3 regions of the Actinopolymorpha sp. B11F2 genome follow, and region 2 is predicted to be linked to each of the others. Evidence: riboswitches for the same ligand, from Rfam matches in the RefSeq annotation. Region 2 holds a riboswitch; each other region holds the start of a gene.
What was found. A riboswitch is a leader RNA that binds a small molecule or an ion and turns the genes downstream of it on or off. The one in region 2 is predicted to bind cobalamin.
Positions count from the first base shown of each region.

Region 1 (6,498 bases), on a different contig from region 2:
GAGGCCGGAGGTGAGCAGGCGGGCCCGCCGGGTCACGTTGCCGAGCCGACCGTATCCCCGTGAGTCCATCGCCGCCGCCAGCGCGAGGGAGCGTTCCAAAGCTCCCTCGAGGACTGGTACGGCGGTGGCACGGACCGAGCGCAGGCCACGGTCCGGCTGGCCGCGCAGCCGGCGGGCCGCCCGCGCCCGTGCCGCGTCGGCGACGAGCTGGGGTGCGAACGTCATGGCGACCACGACCGCGACACCCAGCTCATAGAGCGCTCCAGGCACGTGCGTGAGCAGGCGCTTGGGGTTGGCGAGCGCGTTCGCCGCCCCGACGCAGCCGAGTATCGCGGCGAGCCGCAGTCCGTCGTACACCGCCGATGCCAGCGCCTCGGCGGTGACCTGGCCGCCGATCCGGATGCCGTCGACCCACCCCGGCAGGGGCAGCTCGGGCAGGGTGAAGAGGACCGTCCGGCCGGCGACGGCGGCGCCGAACACCGCCTGGAACACGACGCGGATCACGATGACCGCCAACCCGAGCTTGAGAAACGCCGCATAGGAGTTCGCCCACGGCGCGGTCGATCGCCTGGCCGCCACGACGTAACCCGCAACCGCCAGGAGCAAGGCGAGCAGCAGCGGGTTCGTCGTCCGGCTGGCGGCGGTGGCGAGCCCGAGCGCCCACAGCCACCACGCGCCCGGGTGCAGGTTCCGGGCGAAGGAGGGGCGATGGGCTGCACGCACGGGTCGGCCCGTCAGCCCGTCGAGCCGGCGTCGGCGTTGCGCTGACGCCGGATCATGAACCCACCGACAATCAGCACGACCACGACCGCGACGGCTGCCACCGGCAGGACTGGGAACCCACCCGACTCGGCGTCCGCGCTCGCGGCGGTTTCTGAAGACTCAGCTGGGCTGGAGTCCCCGGCGGGAGTGGCTGCCGCGGGCAGCGCGAGGGAGACGCTCGGCTCGGGCGTGGGGAACTCCGGCACCGAGTCGACGGTGTCGCCGCACCCGGTTGCTGGGAAGTCGTCGATGGCGCAGATCAGCCCTTTCTGCTCGCGTACCTCACCGATGGCGGCGAGCACCTGCGCGGAACTGGCTTTCGCGTCGACCACCGCGCATGCACCGCGGGCGTCCGGTGGCTCCGGCTCGCCCTCGGCCTCGCCCGCGAGGCCGTAGTCGACGACGACCGCGACCCGCTTCTTGCCTGTCTCGGCCGGTGTCGTCCCGCAGATCTGATCGAAGTCTCCGGCGGCCCGCGGCGGGCGGGGCGGTGTCTTCTCGCCCGAGACGGCGAGCCGCCATCCCTCCACGGCACCGTCCTTCGGGGTGACGCCGGAAGGGCCGGACTTTGCCAGTGCCCAGGCGTCGTCCTGCCACTGGTAGAAGCCCCAGAAGCGGTACGCATCCGCGTGGGCGGTGCCGGTGCCAGCGGCGAGTGCGGCCGCGAGTACAGCGGCACAGAGTACGACGAAGAACGGAACGGCCAGCGTGGCGTACAGCAGGCCGGCGCGATGACGGGGGCGGATCTCGGACCGCATCGATGTCCTCTCACGGTGTTCGGTCACGGTCGATGCGGGAACCGGACCACACACGAGAGATGCCCCCGGCAACGCAGGCGGCGTACGCCTGGAGCCGAGGGCGGGCTCGGGTGTCTGACCCGGGCTCCGCCCGCAGACCTCGACGGGTGGTGTGGAGCCGGCCGCCATGGTCAGGTGCTCCGGCTTGCCGCGGGCACCTGGTGTCGAACCCCTGGATGGAGCCAGTGGATCGAGCGACCTGGCACGCGGCCTACGGTTGCGGGTCAGCGCCGGACTCGGACCGGCTTCCCCTGCTGGTGGTGGCCTTTTCGACCACAACCCCATGGCGGTAGTGCTGGACGGACGGTCTCACGCCCGCACCCGGAAGTCAAAGGAGGGTGGGGGCCTCCACTAGGCTCACCTGCCATGACGTGGACGTGGCGGCTCGAGGACGCCGAGGGCAACCCTGTGGACGCTGGCGAGTTGGCGCGCAGCGAATTCCCTTCGCAGAGCGACGCGGAGAGCTGGGTCGGTGAGTGCTGGCGTGATCTCGTCGCCGTGGGCGTCGACCAGGTCGTGCTGCTCGAGTCGGGGCGCGAGGTCTACGGGCCGATGAGCCTGCACCCCGCCGACTAGCTCGCACCACCTCGCCGGACGCGTCGGTCGCGGCGTCGTTCAGATCGTCTCGCCGGGCTTCACGAGCGGCTTGGGCATGCGGAGCCGGCGGATCTGGGTGGCCCGCATGACGCCGTAGGCGACGGCACCCCGGTGACTCTCGTCCGGGAAGCGTTCGCGCAACTGCCGCTTCAGCCGGCGCCCCATGAAGATCAGGTCGATCGGTACGACGATGATCGCGACCAGCCACAGGTAGGTGGCGACGATCTGTACCTGCGGCATGGGGATCGTCATGACGATGAAGATCACCAGGAAGTAGGGCAGGAGATACTCCGCGGGAGTACGCCTGGAGTCGACGAAGTCGCGGCAGAACCTCTTCACCGGGCCCTTGTCGCGTGCCGGGAGGTAGCGGTCGTCGCCGGTCACCATCGCCTGCTGGACCTTCGCCCGCTCGGCGCGGGCCTTCTCCCGCTGCTGGCGGATGGCTTCCTTGCGGTCACGCGGTGCCGACACGCGTGCCTTGCGTGCCTGTTCGGCATCGCGGCGCTTGGGGGTGGGCCGACCCTTGCTGCCCGGTCGAGCAGGAGCGGTCTCGGCGGCAGGCTCGGACGGCGGCGGCGCCTCTTCGGTCGTACGGCGTCGGAACACGATCCACAGGGTATCGGCTCGACCACGCCCACCGGCCGCGGAGGCCGCTGAGCGCCACGCGCTTCCTGTCGCGGAACCGCGCGCACCGCGCCGGCGGATTCCGGTCCGTTTCGGGCGGAGACCGGACGAATTCGGCTTCCAGGGCTTCGCCCATCGCCAGCGTGGCGCCGGTGAAGACGGGGCAGGGAGCTACGAAGGTGCGTTCTCGCCGCCCGACCTGGGCACGCGTGGTAACTGCGGGGCGGGCGGGGTCGCTCTTGTTCGCTTCGCGGGCATAGGGTGATCGCAGGCAAACTGCTGTCCGGTGCCGCCGTGGCGCCCGACTTATGACGACCGGCCTGGAGACGAAGGGGGCGGCCGACCTCGATGGGTATCCTCAACCGCTTCGCGATGATCTTCCGCGCGAAGGCCAACAAGGCGTTGGACCGCGCTGAAGATCCGCGCGAGACCCTTGACTACTCGTACCAGAAACAGCTGGAGATGCTCCAGAAGGTCCGGCGCGGAGTCGCCGACGTCGCCACCAGCCGGAAGCGTCTCGAGCTGCAGATGAACCAGCTGCAGCAGCAGTCCGGCAAGCTCAAGGACCAGGCGCAGAAGGCGCTCGGCATGGGCCGGGAGGACCTCGCCCGCGAGGCGCTGACCCGACGGTCCGGTATCGAGCAGCAGCTCACGGATCTCAGCACCCAGCACGCGACCCTGCAGGGCGAGGAGGAGAAGCTCACGCTCGCCGCCCAGCGCCTGCAGGCCAAGGTGGAGGCCTTCCGCACCAAGAAGGAGACCATCAAGGCGACCTACACCGCCGCCGAGGCGCAGACCAGGGTCGGCGAGGCGTTCACCGGCATCTCCGAGGAGATGGGCGACGTCGGCATGGCCGTGCAGCGTGCCGAGGACAAGACGGCCGAGCTCCAGGCACGTTCCGGCGCCATCGACGAGTTGCTCGCCTCGGGTGCGCTCGACGACGTGACCGGCACGGGCAAGGACGACATTTCGCTCGAGCTCGAACGCATGGCGTCCGGCAACGACGTCGAGAGCGAGTTGGCGGCGATGAAGGCACAGATCGGTGGCGGCAGCGCCGAGGCCCCCAAGCAGATCGAGGGCCAGGCCGCCGAGGGCGACCAGGCCGCGTCTCCGGCCAGCCCGAAGTCCCAGGCGGCGCCGGAACAGCCACAGAGGCAAGGTGAGTGAATCGTGATCGTCCGCATTCTCGGAGAGGGGCAGGTCAAGGTCGCCGACAAGCACCTTCAAGCCCTCAACGAGCTCGACAGCAGGCTCGAGTCTGCGGTCAACGCTGGCGACGAGGCAGCCTTCCGGGCGGCGCTGCAGGCGCTGCTGGAAAAGGTTCGCGCGGTCGGGACCAAGCTCCCTGACGACTCCCTGGAAGATTCCGACCTCTTCCTCCCGCCGGAGGACGCCACGGTCGATGAGGTCAAGGAACTCCTCGGCGAGGAAGGTCTCATCCCCGGATAGTGGAACTCGAGAAGACCGCCATGACGGTGGTCGAACTCATCCGCCTCATCCGCCGCGCCCGTGACGGGTGCGGCGGATGCTGCCGAGCGAAGCTCTCTCGGGGCTGGAACGAGACCACGCCGGGAACATTTGGGCGCTCCCGCGTCGTCCTATGAAGTGACTCTCGAGGAGCGATGAAAAAGATGGCTCGCACACGATTTCTGCCCGACCGGGGCCTTACGTCGCGAATGGTTCTGGTCATGTTCCTGCTCGGCCTGCTCTACGTCGCGGCGATGGCCGGGCTGATCGCCGCGGGTTTCGACGTTGCCCTGGTGCTGATCATCGCTGCCGGTTTCCTGGTCGCGCAGTGGTTCTTCTCCGACAAGATCGCGCTCGCCGCGATGGGTGCCCACGAGGTGTCACCAGAAGACGGCCGGATGGCGGCCGAGCTCCACGGCGTGATCGACCGCCTGTGCGCACTGGCGGACATGCCGAAGCCGCGGGTCGCGATCGCCGACACCGACCTGCCGAACGCGTTCGCGACCGGCCGCAATCCGAAGAAGGCGGTCGTCTGCGTGACCACCGGTCTGATGAGGAAACTCGACACCGACGAGCTGAGAGGCGTGCTGGCGCACGAACTGTCCCACGTCGCCCACCGCGACGTCGCCGTCATGACGATCGCGTCGTTCCTCGGCGTGCTCGCCGGCCTGGTGGCACGGTTCGGGATGTACTCCGGCCTCGGCCGCAGCCGCGACAACACCGCGGTCATCTTCGCCGTCGTGTGGCTCGGCAGCATCGCGGTCTACGTGATCAGCTTCATGCTCACCCGTGCGCTGTCCCGCTACCGCGAGTTCGCGGCCGACCGGGCCGGCGCCTACCTCACCGGTCAGCCGTCGGCGCTGGCGTCGGCCCTGACCAAGATCTCTGGCGACATGGCGCAGATCCCGACCCGTGATCTCCGCAAGGCCCAGCCGGCGCAGGCGTTCTTCTTCGCGCCCGCGGCCGTGGGCAAGACGCTCGGTGGCCTGCTCTCCACCCACCCGCCGACCGAGAAGCGGCTCGAACGCCTCGCCCAGGTGAGCGCCGAGCTCGGCAAGCCGATGGCCTAGACCCAGCGCCCCTGACGACATGCCCACGCCACCACCCGCGCCCCGACAACCTCGTGATCATGATCGTGATCATGAGGGATTTCGGGGTCTATGGCCTGGCTTTTCCTTCATGATCATGGGCGCAGCGCCCGCCCGGGCATGCACGTCGACCAGGTTCTCCCTGGGCGAGCACATCGAGTGCGCACGACGACCAACCACCTCGCGATGATCGAGACGATCTGAGAGGCTGCCGGGATGAAGTTCCTCGACGCGTTGCTCGGGCGTAGCCAGCCCAAGAAGCCCGACCTCGACCAGCTGTTCGGGCTGCCCCAGGCGGCGCTGACCCTGGAGGCGGCGACGGACTTTCGGCCGACCGGCGTGGGTTCGGTGTGCTACCGGGCCGCCGAGGGCGGTGCCTTCGCCGCCACCCAGGCCGATGTGCAGCAGCTGCTGGACGCCGACGAGGGCCCCAAGGTCGAGCGCACCCAGGACAGCTACGGCTTCACCTGGTTGGTGTGCAAGCACGACCCGTCCGATGCCTCTGGACTCGTGACCGACCTGCATGCGGTCAACAGTGCGCTGGAGGCGTCCGGGTTCGGGCCGTTCCTGCTCTGCTCACTGCTGACGTTCCGCGACACCGGCGGCCGCAAGCTGGCGCTGGTCTATCTGTACAAGCGCGGGAGCTTCTATCCGTTCGCTCCGCAGACCGGCGAACGCCGCGACAACGCGCTCGAGCTGCAGATCCGGGGGCTCGTCACCAATGACCTGCGGGTCGAGGACGACCTGTCCCGCTGGTTCCCCGTGTGGGGTGCGCCGGGCCTGTGAGGCGGCGCCGGTCCGGTGCGCGCGGAACGCCGGGCCGATTGCCGGCGGTCGTACGTTCGGTGAGGTCCGGCTCTTGTTCGGCGGCGTCCTTGCCGTACGGGATGCCACTCAGAGAAACGCGCCGGAGGGAAGGTAGGGGGCGGGCGGACGCATGTGGCGCAGGCACAGATAGCCCTCCGTACGCAGGGACAGACCGGCCGCCAGTGCGACGTCCACGGCCCACTCCTGCGCGGCGGTGAGGAAGTCGATCCGGGTCAGCGCTCCCTCGGGCGCGCGGGCCAGGGCCGACCAGAGCAGCCGCTGCGCGATCTTGCGGGTCGTGGCGGCCAGCAGAACCGGTGTACCCGAGGCGTCGACGAAGCAGTAGCCGCTCCCCG
Region 1 covers NZ_JBEFTX010000001.1:582,646-589,143, reverse strand. Annotated here, with positions in the region: gene ABN034_RS02655 (energy-coupling factor transporter transmembrane component T family protein) at 1-723, opposite strand, end outside; gene ABN034_RS02650 (SCO2322 family protein) at 735-1,520, opposite strand; cobalamin riboswitch at 1,672-1,860, opposite strand; gene ABN034_RS02645 (hypothetical protein) at 1,926-2,135, shown strand; gene ABN034_RS02640 (DUF3043 domain-containing protein) at 2,175-2,762, opposite strand; gene ABN034_RS02635 (PspA/IM30 family protein) at 3,129-3,947, shown strand; gene pspAA (PspA-associated protein PspAA) at 3,951-4,229, shown strand; gene htpX (zinc metalloprotease HtpX) at 4,412-5,317, shown strand; gene pspAB (PspA-associated protein PspAB) at 5,552-6,121, shown strand; gene ABN034_RS02615 (GNAT family N-acetyltransferase) at 6,230-6,498, opposite strand, start outside.
Region 1: linked by a shared signal. The riboswitch ahead of ABN034_RS02650 (SCO2322 family protein) and the one ahead of metE (5-methyltetrahydropteroyltriglutamate--homocysteine S-methyltransferase) in region 2 are both predicted to bind cobalamin.

Region 2 (6,498 bases):
ACTCCGCCAACCAGCCGTACGACATGCACACGGTCATCGAGCACGTCCTCGACGAGGCGGAGTTCCTCGAGGTGCACCCGCTCTTCGCACCCAACATCGTCTGCGGCTTCGGCCGCGTCGACGGACGCACCATCGGTGTGGTGGGCAACCAGCCGTTGCAGTTCGCCGGCTGCCTCGACATCGACGCCTCGGAGAAAGCCGCGCGGTTCGTCCGTACCTGCGATGCGTTCAACATCCCCATCCTCACGTTCGTCGACGTACCGGGGTTCCTGCCGGGTACCGACCAGGAGTGGAACGGCATCATCCGCCGCGGCGCGAAACTCATCTACGCCTATGCCGAAGCGACCGTCCCGCTGGTGACCGTCATCACCCGCAAGGCCTACGGCGGTGCGTACGACGTCATGGGATCCAAGCATCTCGGCGCCGACGTCAACCTCGCCTGGCCGACCGCCCAGATCGCGGTGATGGGTGCACAAGGTGCCGTGGAAGTGTTGTACCGCAGGGAAATCGCGGGTACCCAGGATGCGGCCAGCGCCGATGCGGTGCGGAAGAAGCGGATCCAGGAGTACGAAGACGCGTTGGCGAACCCCTATATCGCTGCCGAACGCGGCTACGTCGACGCCGTCATCTTCCCGCACGAGACCAGGGTCGAGGTGGTCCGGGCGCTGCGCCTGTTGCGGAACAAGCGCGAGACCCGGCCGCCACGCAAGCACGGCAACATCCCGCTGTAGTGTCAGATCCACCATGAACGGCGAGGAGCGAGCGATGGCGACGCCCGTCGAAAACGACGACGAGCCGCTGTTCCAGGTCGTCAAGGGAGACCCGACGCCGGCGGAGTTCGCCGCACTCGTCGCCGTGATCTCGGCGAAGCTCGAGACCGGCGCGGCGGATCAGCAGCCGGACGACACAGCCACCTGGCACGCCGCCCCCCGCTGGGCGGCGTACTGGCGAAGGACCCGCCAGCCGCTGCGGCCCGGTCCGGGCGCCTGGCGGGCGAGCGCCCTTCCCCGCTGAGGCGATCCCGCATCGCGAAGCACCCCAGGGCCTTTCCGCGGCGACCGCAACGTTTTCGCACACGAGCTGAGCAATTCCGGCCGTCGTCCCTCTTGTCACGACACGGGCAGGAGGACCACTATCTGGTGGGATGCGACGGGTACCGTCGCCCGTCGCCGTGGAACCGCGGAGGCTTGCCATGGCCGAAAGCGTCGAGACCACCGGTACCGCACAGGCCACCCACCCGCTGGGGGTGAGCCGCCCAGATCTCGCAGTCGCCGATCTCCCTACGCCTGAAGAGGTTTTCGGCGTACGCAGGATCGGGTTTCGGGAGCTCGTCAAGTTCGCGATCGGCCCGAGCCTCATCGCGCTCGGCATCTCGATCGGCAGTGGTGAGTGGTTGCTCGGCCCGCAGGCGGTCGGTACGTACGGCTTCATCGGCGTCGGCTGGGTCATCACGATCTCCGCGCTGCTGCAGACGTTCTACAACGTCGAGTGTTCCCGCTATGTCGTGGCGACCGGCGAAGTTCCCGTCGTCGGTTGGGGGCGGGTGCCGCCCGGCTGGATCCTGTGGGTGCCGCTGTCGGTCTTCGTCATCATCTTCGCGTTCATCGCCGGTGGTTGGGCGGCTTCCGCGGGCCAGGGCGTCTACGCCCTCGTGCACGGAGAGATCGCGGCGAGCGGCGCGGAAGAGCCACGGATCTACGCGATCCTGCTGCTCGTGGTCGTCTTCCTCATCACCGCCACAGCCCGGCGGATCAGCCGGGCGCTCGAGCTCGCCAACTGGATCATGGTCGGCACGATCCTCGTCCTCCTGCTGATCCTCGACCTGCTGCTCGTGCCCGCGAGCCTTTGGTGGGAAGGGATTCGCGGCTTCGTCACCCCGGCCGCCCCACCTGCCGGCATCACCGCCACCGAACTCGGCGGCCTCGCGGGCTTCACTGCCCTCGCGTCCGGGCTGAACTGGTACATCATGAGCCACTACCGTGACAAGGGCTACGGCATGGGCCACCGGGTCGGTTTCCTGAGCGGTCTGCGTGGCGACCGGAACGCCGTCCTCGCGAGTGGCATCACGTTCCCCGACGACGCGAAGAACCGTGCCCTGTGGCGGCGGTGGTACCGCCTGCTGCTCACCGACATGTGGGGCGTCTTCTTCGTCGGTGCGATGCTCGGCATGCTTCTCCCCACTCTGTTGATGGCGCGCGCGGTGGAGATCCGGGGCGAAGGGCCGACCCCCGAGACCGTTCCGACGTTCGTCGCCGATGTCCTTCGCGGCGAGTACGGCACGTTCGTCTTCTACGTCGCGTTGCTCATGGGCGTCTTCGTCCTCTTCAGCACCCAACTGGGCATCTTCGAGGCGATGGTACGAACCACCACGGACGCCTCGCATGCGACGAGTTCGAAGCTGCGCGCGTGGATCGAGGGCGATCCACGGAAGTTCTACTACCCGTTCATGATCCTGCTGCTCGTGATCATCAGCATCGTCATCCACCTGGCGCTGCCGGTCGGCCTTGTCCAGTGGTCGGCGAACATGGCGAACTTCGGCGCCCTGATCTATCCGTTCATGCTGATCTATCTCAACAGGCAACTGCCGAAGCCCGCACGTCCGCGCCCCTGGCACACCGTGATCCTGCTGTTGAACGTCCTGTTCTTCGGCTTCTTCTTCGTCAACTTCGTCGCCGACCTGGTAGGCGAACCGCTCATCACCTTCTGACAAGGGAGCTGCCGAGACCCGCCCTGTGCTTCGGCCGGGCTGCAACGGTCCGTGGGCCCTGGGCGCTATGGTCGTAGGTGTGGTTGGTTCGCTCGACCGGCACGACCCTTCGTGACCGGCCGGGCGAGGTGAGAGGGAACCCGGTGGGATTCCGGGACTGCCCCGCAGCGGTGAGTGGGAACGACCGCCGTACGAACGCACTGGGCCGACATCATCGGTCGCCTGGGAAGCGACGGCCAGTAGGCAGAGCGCAGAGCGCCCACGAGTCCGAAGACCTGCCGACCGCCCGCGCGCCGCCCCGGCGTCGCGGTCCGCTATCTGAGTTCCCGAGGGAAGGACTCCATGGCAGTACGTACGACCGTGCTCGGATATCCCCGGATCGGCCCACGCCGCGAGCTCAAGCGCGCGGCGGAGGCGTTCTGGGCGAGCCGATCCGATGCCGAGACTCTTCACCAGACCGCCGTCCAACTCCGCCGGCAGACGTGGGAGTCGCTGCGCGACGCCGGCGTCGACGACATCCCGTCCAACACCTTCTCGCTCTATGACCACGTGCTCGACCAGGCGGGACTGGTCGGCGCGATCCCGGAGCGGTTCACCGGCCTGGAGGGGCTCGAGCGTTACTTCGCGATGGCCCGTGGCACCGCCGGGGTGCCGCCACTGGAGATGACCAAGTGGTTCGACACCAACTACCACTACCTCGTGCCGGAGCTCGGCCCGGAGACGGCGTTCCGGCTCGACCGCGACGCCGCTCTCAAGCCGGTCGTCGAGTACCGCGAGGCGGCAGCGCTCGGAATCGACACCCGCCCGGTGCTCCTCGGCCCGGTCAGCTTCCTGCTGCTGGCGAAGCCTGACACTGAAGCGCCCAAGGGGTTCCGGCCGCTCGACCTGCTGCCGGGCCTGCTCGACGTGTACGCCGACCTGCTGGCGGAGCTGGCGGCCGCCGGGGCGACCTGGGTGCAGCTCGACGAGCCGGTGCTCGCCGCCGACCGGACACCCGAGGAGATCCAGGCCGTCCGTACGACCTACGACCGGCTTGGCGGCCTGCCTCCACAGCGGCGACCCAAGCTGGCCGTGGCCACGTACTTCGGCGCGATCGGCGACGCACTGCAGACTCTCGGTCGTACGCCGGTGGAGGGCGTTGCGCTGGACCTCGTGACCAGCCGGGCCGACGTCGAACGCATCGCCGGCGCGGGACTCGCGCGGAAGACGCTCTTCGCCGGCCTGGTCGACGGCCGCAACGTCTGGCGTACCGACCTCTCCGGCGCTCTCGCCACTGCCGCCTCGCTCCTGGGTTCGGTCGGCGAGCTGGTCGTGAGCACCTCGTGCTCGCTGCTGCATGTCCCGCTCGACCTCGACCTGGAGCGAGGCCTGCCGGCGGACCTTCGCGAACGGCTGGCGTTTGCCCGGCAGAAGGTCGCCGAGGTGGTCCTGCTGGGCCGCGCGCTGCGGGAGGGGCGGTCCGCGATCGAGTCGGAGCTTTCCGCGGCCACACGCGCCCGCGCGACGGCCCGGCAAGGTGCGGTTGACGCGCGGGTGCGAGCCCGGATCACCGCGCTGGGCGAGGGCACGCCACGAGGCGACTTCGCCTCCCGGGCGGCCACCCAGAAGGCGGTGGGGAACCTGCCGTTGCTGCCCACGACGACGATCGGGTCGTTCCCGCAGACGAAGGAGATCCGCGCCGCACGGGCCGATCTGCGGGCGGGTCGGATCTCCGCGGCCGACTACGACGCCGCGATGCGGGCAGAGATCGACCGGGTGATCGCCCTGCAGGAGGATGTCGGGCTGGACGTGCTGGTCCACGGCGAGCCCGAACGCAACGACATGGTGCAGTACTTCGCCGAACGCCTCGCCGGCTACGCGAGCACCGATCATGGCTGGGTCCAGTCGTACGGCAGTCGTTATGTCCGGCCACCGATCCTCGCAGGGGACGTGTCACGGCCCGAGCCGATGACGGTGGAATGGACGACGTACGCACAGTCGCGGACGACGAAGCCTGTCAAGGGAATGTTGACAGGCCCGGTGACCATGCTCGCGTGGTCCTTCGTCCGCGACGACCAGCCGCTCGCCGACACCGCGAAGCAGGTGGCGCTGGCGCTGCGGGACGAGATCCGCGACCTGGAGGCGGCGGGCATCCGCTACATCCAGGTGGACGAGCCGGCCCTGCGGGAGCTGTTGCCGTTGCGAGCAGCGCAGCAACCGGACTACGTCGCGTGGGCGGTGGCGGCGTTCCGACTGGCGACGTCGGGGGTCTCCGACGGCACCCAGATCCACTCGCACATGTGCTATTCGGAGTTCGGGGAGATCGTCGACACCATCGACGCGCTCGACGCCGACGTCACCAGCGTGGAGGCGGCCCGGTCCCGGATGGAACTCGTCGCCGACCTCGCACGGGCGGGCTACCAGCGAGGTATCGGGCCCGGGGTGTACGACATCCACTCGCCCCGCGTGCCGAGCACCGACGAGATCGAGACCGCGCTGCGGCTCGCGCTGGAGGCGGTGGAGGTCGACCGGCTGTGGGTCAACCCCGACTGCGGACTCAAGACCCGCGGCTACGCCGAGGTCGAGCCGGCGCTACGGCACATGGTCGAGGCCACCCGCCGGGTGAGGTCCAGCCTGTCCACCTGAGATCCCGGACGGCCTAACCTGTCTGTTCGTGACATGCCGTGTGGTCGTCCGGATCGGTCCGGAGGTGGCGCACTACCCGCCTGGCGCCACCTTCGGACCACGGACGCTGGTCGACTACGAGTTCGTCTGGCTCCTCGCCGGGAGCGCGCGCTGGACCTGCGACGAGCCCGACAGCACGCGCCCGGAACCGCCGACGCACCGCCACCTGCGACCCGGCACCCTGCTCCTCGCCCGCCCGGGGATGCGGGACCACTTCGCCTGGGACCCGACGCGGGCATCGCTGCATGCGTTCGTCCATTTCCGGGTGGTCGAAGCTGATCTCGACACGCTCGGACCACCGGAAACCTGGCCGATCTCCCGGGCGCTGACCCCGGCCGACCCGCTCGCGGCACTGTGCCGGTACTCCCTGTGGCTTGGCCGGGGAAGGGCTCGCGGGACCCAGCCGGGAACCACGCGCACGGGCCAGAACGACCGCACGACCGACGTCCTTGGCTTCCTGCTCGACCTGTTCGTCCGTGGTCCCGTTCCGGCCGATGACGAAGGCGACGAGATCCATCCGTACCTCGCGCGGCTCGCCGACCACCTTCGTCGGACCTGGCGTGGCGGTGGGACCACACCGCTCGCGCTCACCGAGATGGCCGCTGCGGCGGGCATATCCACAGGACACCTGAGCCGGTTGTTCCGGGCGGAGTACGGGATCGGACCGGTCGCGGCGATCGAGCTGGTCCGGCTGGCCCGGTCGGCCACCCTGCTCCAGCGCAGCAACCTCACCGTCGGAGCGGTCGCGAGCGCGTGCGGCTTCGCCAATCCGTTCCACTTCTCCCGCCGGTTTCGCGCGGTGTACGGCGTCCCGCCGCGCACCTACCGCACCGACCGGGGCTCCGACGATCCACTCGCGCCGCTCACCCCGGCCGGCCTCCTGCCCATTGCGCACCGCCTGCTCGTCGACGACGCGTAGACGTGGCCCGACCAGACCTGGTCAGGGGGAGGACCTGGTCAGGGGAGGACCTGGTCAGGGGTGAAGGACGCGCTGGGAGGAGTACGTACGAGCCAGTGCGAAGGTCCGTTGCGCAACGTCGCGGATGCTGCTCCGGTCGAACCCGTAGAGACCGCTGCGCAAGGTGTCGGCAAATGGCGAGGTCCAGTGCCGCGGCAACCCACCCCTT
Region 2 covers NZ_JBEFTX010000023.1:5,146-11,643, reverse strand. Annotated here, with positions in the region: gene ABN034_RS30200 (acyl-CoA carboxylase subunit beta) at 1-731, shown strand, start outside; gene ABN034_RS30195 (acyl-CoA carboxylase subunit epsilon) at 766-1,014, shown strand; gene ABN034_RS30190 (Nramp family divalent metal transporter) at 1,193-2,707, shown strand; cobalamin riboswitch at 2,775-3,004, shown strand; gene metE (5-methyltetrahydropteroyltriglutamate--homocysteine S-methyltransferase) at 3,050-5,332, shown strand; gene ABN034_RS30180 (helix-turn-helix transcriptional regulator) at 5,361-6,290, shown strand; gene ABN034_RS30175 (ADP-ribosylglycohydrolase family protein) at 6,345-6,498, opposite strand, start outside.

Region 3 (6,498 bases), on a different contig from region 2:
CCGAGGCGGAAGTCGCTCGACCGGTAGTTCACACCGAGCTGGCCCCACCACAGGCCGTCGTCGGGAGGCCAGGTCCCGATCGTGGTCCACAGAGCCTGCTTGCCGTTGATCCCGACCTCGCCGTCCTCGGCCCAACGCCAGCCCTTGCCCTGCTCGCCGTTGTACGCCTGCAGCAGCGCCTCGAGCTCGTACTGCCCGTCGGCCCAACTGACCGCGACCTCGGGGTTCTTGCAGGCATTGGTGACGACGAAGCCGCCGTTGATCCCCGCCGCACCGTAGTAGTTCCAGTGGGCCGTCGCGGTCCCGTCCGGTCCCTTGAGTGTCGGAACGGCGACGTAGTCCTTGTACCGGGACATGGGGTCCTCGACGTCGATGGTCATGAAGCTTCCCCAGTAGAACGCCCGCGCGACCCCGAGCACAGGATCGCCTGCCTTGTCCCCGATCCGCGCGAACTGCTCGCCGTCCTGGGTGAAGCTCTCCTTGGCCATGAGGCCCTGCTGGAAGAGTCGGTTCTGGTAGCGGAGCCCTTCGCGCCAACCGTCCTTGTTCACGGCGATGTCGACCTTGCGGTCGTCGAGGTACAGCCACGAAGCTCCGCCCGCTGCGTAGCCGGAGTTGTAGAGGAAGGATCCCATGAAGAAGCTACTGAACGGCGCGTCGGTGTAGCCCATCAACGGAATCTCGTCGGCTTTCCCGTTGCCGTTGGGATCCTCGTTCTTGAACGCCTTCAGGACCGCTTCGAAGTCCTCCAGCGTCTCCGGCGGGTCGAGGTTCAGCTTGTCCAACCACGGCTGGTAGATCCACATCCGCTGCCCACCGCAGTTGCAGTGGAAACAGTCATTCACGTACGGCATCGTGTAGATGTTGCCGTCGTTGGCGGTGATGAGGTCCTTGACGTCCGGGTAGTCCTTGAAGAGTCGCTTGATCTCGGCGCCGTAGTCCTCGATGAGCTGGTTCAGGGGAATGAAAAGCCCTTGGGAGCCATAGAGCAGCTGCTGCGCTGGAGAGAAGTTGATGTTCATGAAGGCGTCGGGAACGTCGCCGGACGCGATCATGGCGTTGACCTTCGTCAAGGCGTCCGGCGAGCCGGCCTCGCCGGCCACCACCTGGAAGTCGACGTGGACACCGGTCTTCTCCTCGTACCACTTGCTGAAGGCGTTGTTCTTCCAGTCGCCGACCGACGTGCTCTGTGGCACGACGATCTTCAACGTGACCTTCTCCTTGACGACTGCCGCCTTCTTCGACGCGATCGGGCCGACATAGCCGTCGGGATAGATGACGTCCTGGTTCGGTGTCGTCTTCGGACCGCCCTTGGGCACCAAGGGGTTGTCGTTGCCCCCGTCCTCTGGTCCCCCGCCACCGCTGCAGGCCGCCAGCACCGAACCAGCCGTGGCGGCCGAAAGGCCCAGGCCTATCGCGCGGGTGACGAAGGCCCGCCGAGACATCCCGTTCCATAGTGCGCTCTTCGCCGGCTGGTACGTATCCTCTGCCGCCATTCCTGTACTCCTTCGTGCCAGAAGCGTGTGGGTGGGGTCGGGTCAGCTTCTGCTCCCACCGATGAGATCGCGGAGGTCTACGGACCCCTTGGACTTCACCGACGGAAGCCAGACGGGAAGCGGCGGCATCTCAGTCGTCCTCCGCAACCTGTCGTTCACCGGTAAACACGGGGAGCAGCCGGTCTCTCGATGCTTCGAGGTGCGCGCGCATCGCGGCAGCGGCCGCGTCCCGGTCGCCGCTCGCGATCGCGTCGACGATCAGGCCATGTTCGCGCAGGGCTGCTGACCCCATTCCCCCTTGGTAATAGAGCCGCAGAATGTGCAGATGGCAGTGCGTACGTTGGAATGCACGTCGCATGTGCCAGTTTCCAGCCAGCTTCTGGACCAGGTCGTGGAGCCGGGCGTCGTGCAGAGCCATGCCGCGGTAATCGTGGTACGAGGTGCCGCTCGGGGCCTCCGAGAAGGTCGCCATCTCCGCCGTCAGAAGGCCTGCGCCTTCGTCGGTGATGTGGGCGGCGGCCTGGGCGGCTGCCCATGGTTCGACGACGAACCTGAATTCGAAGAGGTCTTCGAGTTCTCTCTTGCTGAGGACTGGTGCCGTCGAATACCCCCGGAACGGCTCCTTGATCACCAGCCCTTCAGATTCCAGCCTGACCAGTGCCTCGCGCAGTGGTGACTGCGAGACCTGCAGTTGCCGCGCGGCCTTGTCGAGGTTGACCCGAGAGCCCTGCGGAAAGATGCCATCCATGATCAGCTCTTTGAGCGCCTCATAGACGTTGTCGGCGAGATTTTGTCTCCGCGGAAGCGAGACGCGTTCGTTCCGGCTACTCGCCGAGACACGTTCACGTGCTCTCATCCCGCGCCTCACCATCTCTTGGATCCAGCATCGCGATGAGCAATCCTCGATCGTCGATCCACGATCCTATATTCAGTACGACCCCGCAAGGAGGTGCCGTGTCCGGCTCAGGACACCAGGACGGGCGGTTCGAGAATGGGTCCCGCGCGGGCGCGGGACCGCGATCCTCGTCCGCGTTGCCGCGGGGGTAATGCTTCCCGACTCCGGCTCTACCGACTGGCGTGAGCGGCGACCATCTTGACCAGGGTGTCCGGTGGTACGACCTTGACGTGTGGAGCAAGGCTGTCCACGACTGTCTTCACACTGTCCACGGTCTTGCTCCAGGCATGCCACATGACGACCGAGTAGCCGGCGGCACTCGACGGATCGCGTTCGGCGGCGTTGAGCTCGGCGGTGACGCTCGCCTCGTCCCCGCCGTCCAAGCCGTCCCAGAGCATCGTGCGCGCCGAGATCACCGGCTTGTCATGTGCCCAGACCACCTCACCCTTGTGCGAGTCGTAGCGGGAGTACTCGAGGTAGATGAGCCCGTCGATCTGGTCCCGCTGCAGATAGGCCGACCACAGGGCGGTGTCGGAAAAGGAGTCGAAGTCGATGATCTGCGCGACGTGGAGGTCCGCACGCCGCATGGAGGTCGCCAGCCGGGCCGTGTGCAGGTCCAGCTCCGCGCGCGGATACATGCTCGGGTACAGGTATCCCCCACCCGACGGACCCGCGACGAAGCGGTCGCGATGGGCGCCCGCCGATGCGTGGTCGTAGTACCACCGCATGACCGAGGGGGCGAGGTCGATCAACGACGGCGAGATTCCCCAGCCGAGGTCGACCGCGCCGCGATGTGGGCTCGCGAACCAGTTCGCACTGCTCTGGAAGTCTCCGAGCATCCACTGGATGTTGTCGCCGTCGGTGATCAGGAACGAGGCGTAGTGGGTGTCCGGATCGACCTCCGGCGTGGCCGCCAGCGCTCCTTCCGGGGCCCGCTGGCTGAGTCGGCTGTGGCGGATGCCGGAGAGCGGCGCCAGGTTGCGCGCGTGGTCGGCAGGGATGGTCCGTACGCCGGCCTGTGACGACACCGACACGAACTTGTCCTCGCCCTGGGAGGCGTCGCCCCATCCGATCGTGGCGGAGTCCGGCGCGAGATCCCCGACGACCGAACGACGGAAGTCCGAGTTGCCGTCGTAGAACATCAGAGCCCCGGCCATCGTGGCGTAGTCGCGGAGCTGGTTCGCGAAGTCCGGTTTCTGCTCCACCACGAGGTCGTGCCGCAACCGCGACCAGTACGTCTCCTTCACCCAGCGGTCGTCCTTGCCACGTACGTCCGCGACTCTGCGCAGGCCGTGCTGCTTGGCGACCGGCTCCAGGGCCTCCTCCACGGCGACCGCGCCCGTCAACCCCGCGACGGTGGTGGCGACGTTGATGGACGGCTCGGCACGGCGGTAGAGGACGTACCGGTCGATGGGGCCGCCGTTCGTTCCCTGGCTGGTAAAGCGGTCGACCAGTGTCCAGAGGTCGTCGACCGGGACCAGCTCGATGTCGTAGCGCTCGGCAAGGTCGGCCAGCCACACCGGGTAGCCGACACCGGGCACGTCGAGATAGATGCCCGGGACATCGTCGTCGCTCCCGCCCCGGCTCCGGCGCGCCAGCTGGCCCTGAAGAGTTCCGGCCAAAACGCGTTCCTCGGGACTCAGCGCTCCTTCGCCGATCACGTACAGCCTCGTCGGGCGGACCCCCTTCGGATACAGCGCGTCGGCGGTCTGGTGCGCGCCGGGAGCCAAGGGCGCCGTCACGGTGGGGGCTGCGGCGGCTGCCGGGCCGGCCTGGGGGACTCCCGTGGCTCCCCACACGGCGGCACCGGCCGCTCCCCACGCCGCGCTGCCGAGCGCCTGTCGTCGGGACATGCCGGGACGATCGTTCATGGCGGACACAGCCTTCCGTCGCGAGCCGGGGCCTATCGCTGCGTGGTTCAGGATCGCTCGCACCGTACTGAGCCGCCTTCCGGCCGGCCAGGATTCGTCCCTACTCGGACGTGCCGAACCGGTGCCGGCGAGGCGAGTACGCGACCCTTCCGCCTTCCGCAGCGCGACACGCGACACACCGCATCTTGGGTTCCACGGTGTTGTCCGCCCCTACATGTAGCCTCTAGCTCGCTGGTGGTTCCTGCGGCCGTCCAGGCCGTCGGAGCCGCGGAGACACCCCGTCCAGGGGCGTCGCCGTCAAGAGGGAACCCGGTGCGAATCCGGGACTGCCCCGCAGCGGTGAGCGGGAACGAACGCCATCACCGGTGGTGATTTCCGGTCGTGCTTTCTGCCCTGGTGGCAAAAGTGCGGCCTCGTGTGGTCGCGAACGCACGGATCCAGCCGGTCAAGCACTGGACGTGGACGCATGTCCGGGAAGCGATGGCCAGTAGGAAGCACCTGCCCGCGAGTCCGAAGACCTGCCACCAGTGCGCGTACCTCCCCGTGCGCGCCGCCCGCCGGCCTCGAGGGAAGAGCCCGGGATGTTCCGCCGCCACGCCGTGGCGCGTTCGTGCGCGCTCGGCAGGCCGGTGTCGCGCATCTTCTTCCCCGACTCGACGGGCACCGTCGATCGAGCTCGCAAGGAGACAGCGTCCATGTCAGCAACCCATCCGCACACCCAGGTCGTCCGCAGGGACGGTACGACGTCGCCGTTCGACGCGTCGAAGATCGCCGTCGCCCTCACGAAGGCGTTCCTCGCCGTCGAAGGTCCGCAGGCGAGCGATTCGACGAGGGTCCACGAGACGGTCGAGGAGCTGACCCACCAGGTGGTGGCCTCGCTCACCCGGCATCCCGACCTCGGCCGGATCTGCCACATCGAGGACATCCAGGACCAGGTGGAGCTCGCCCTCATGCGGGGGGGTGAGCACCGGGTGGCGCGGGCGTACGTGCTCTACCGCGAGGAGCACGCCCGTGCCCGGATCGAACGTGAGCACGCCACTGTCAGCGACGAAGCCGAGAGCCAGGCCGGATCCGCTGTACGGGTGAAGGGACCTGACGGCGAACTCCAGCCGTTGGACCTGGGGCGCCTCACCCACCTCGTCGAGGAGTCCTGCGCGGGTCTCGAGGCGGTGTCGGCGAGCTCGGTCCTTACCGAGGTCCACCGCAACCTCTACGACGGGATCAGCCTGGCCGAGTTGGAGCTCGCGCTCGTCATGGCGGCCCGGACGTTCGTCGAGACCGATCCCGCGTACTCCCACGTGAGCGCCCGGCTGCTGCTCGACAAGCTCCGGCGCGAGGCGTTGACGTTCGTCTCCGGCACTCCCGACGAGGCGAACCACGAGGAGATGGCCGCGCGGTATCCCCGCTACTTCCGCGACTACGTGCGCCGCGCGGTCCGGTTGGAGCTGCTGGACCCGGAGCTGGAGCGTTTCGACCTCGACCGGCTGGGAGGGGCGATCCGGCCCGAGCGCGACCTGGCGTTCCAGTTCCTGGGGCTGCAGACGCTCTACGACAGGTACCTCATCCGTGGCTATCCAGAGGCCGGGGCGACGGCTGAGGCCGACGGACAGAGCCTGGGCAGCCGGTTCGAGCTCCCGCAGGCGTTCTTCATGCGGGTGGCCATGGGGCTCTCGCTTCGCGAGGACGACCCGGAGGCCCGCGCGATCGAGTTCTACGAACTGCTGTCGTCGTTCGACTTCATGTGCTCGACGCCGACCCTGTTCAACGCGGGGACGACCCGCCCGCAGCTCTCCTCGTGTTTCCTCACGACGGTGGCAGACGACCTCGACGGCATCTTCTCCGGGATCAAGAACAACGCGCTGTTGTCGAAGTACGCCGGTGGGCTCGGCAACGACTGGACTCCGGTCCGCGGAATGGGCGCCCACATCAAGGGCACCAACGGCCATTCGCAGGGCGTCGTGCCGTTTCTCAAGATCGCCAATGACACCGCGGTCGCCGTCAACCAGGGTGGGAAGCGCAAGGGTGCGGCCTGCGCCTATCTGGAGACCTGGCACATCGACATCGAGGAGTTCCTCGACCTGCGGAAGAACACCGGTGACGACCGGCGGCGTACGCATGACATGAACACCGCCAACTGGATTCCCGACCTTTTCCTGCAACGAGTCGAGGCCGACGCGGAATGGACGCTCTTCTCCCCCGACGAAGTACCCGATCTGCACGGCCTCTACGGACCAGC
Region 3 covers NZ_JBEFTX010000001.1:700-7,197, forward strand. Annotated here, with positions in the region: gene ABN034_RS00010 (extracellular solute-binding protein) at 1-1,496, opposite strand, end outside; gene ABN034_RS00015 (GntR family transcriptional regulator) at 1,627-2,352, opposite strand; gene ABN034_RS00020 (GxGYxYP domain-containing protein) at 2,562-4,244, opposite strand; cobalamin riboswitch at 4,481-4,802, shown strand; gene ABN034_RS00025 (ribonucleoside-diphosphate reductase subunit alpha) at 4,892-6,498, shown strand, end outside.
Region 3: linked by a shared signal. The riboswitch ahead of ABN034_RS00025 (ribonucleoside-diphosphate reductase subunit alpha) and the one ahead of metE (5-methyltetrahydropteroyltriglutamate--homocysteine S-methyltransferase) in region 2 are both predicted to bind cobalamin.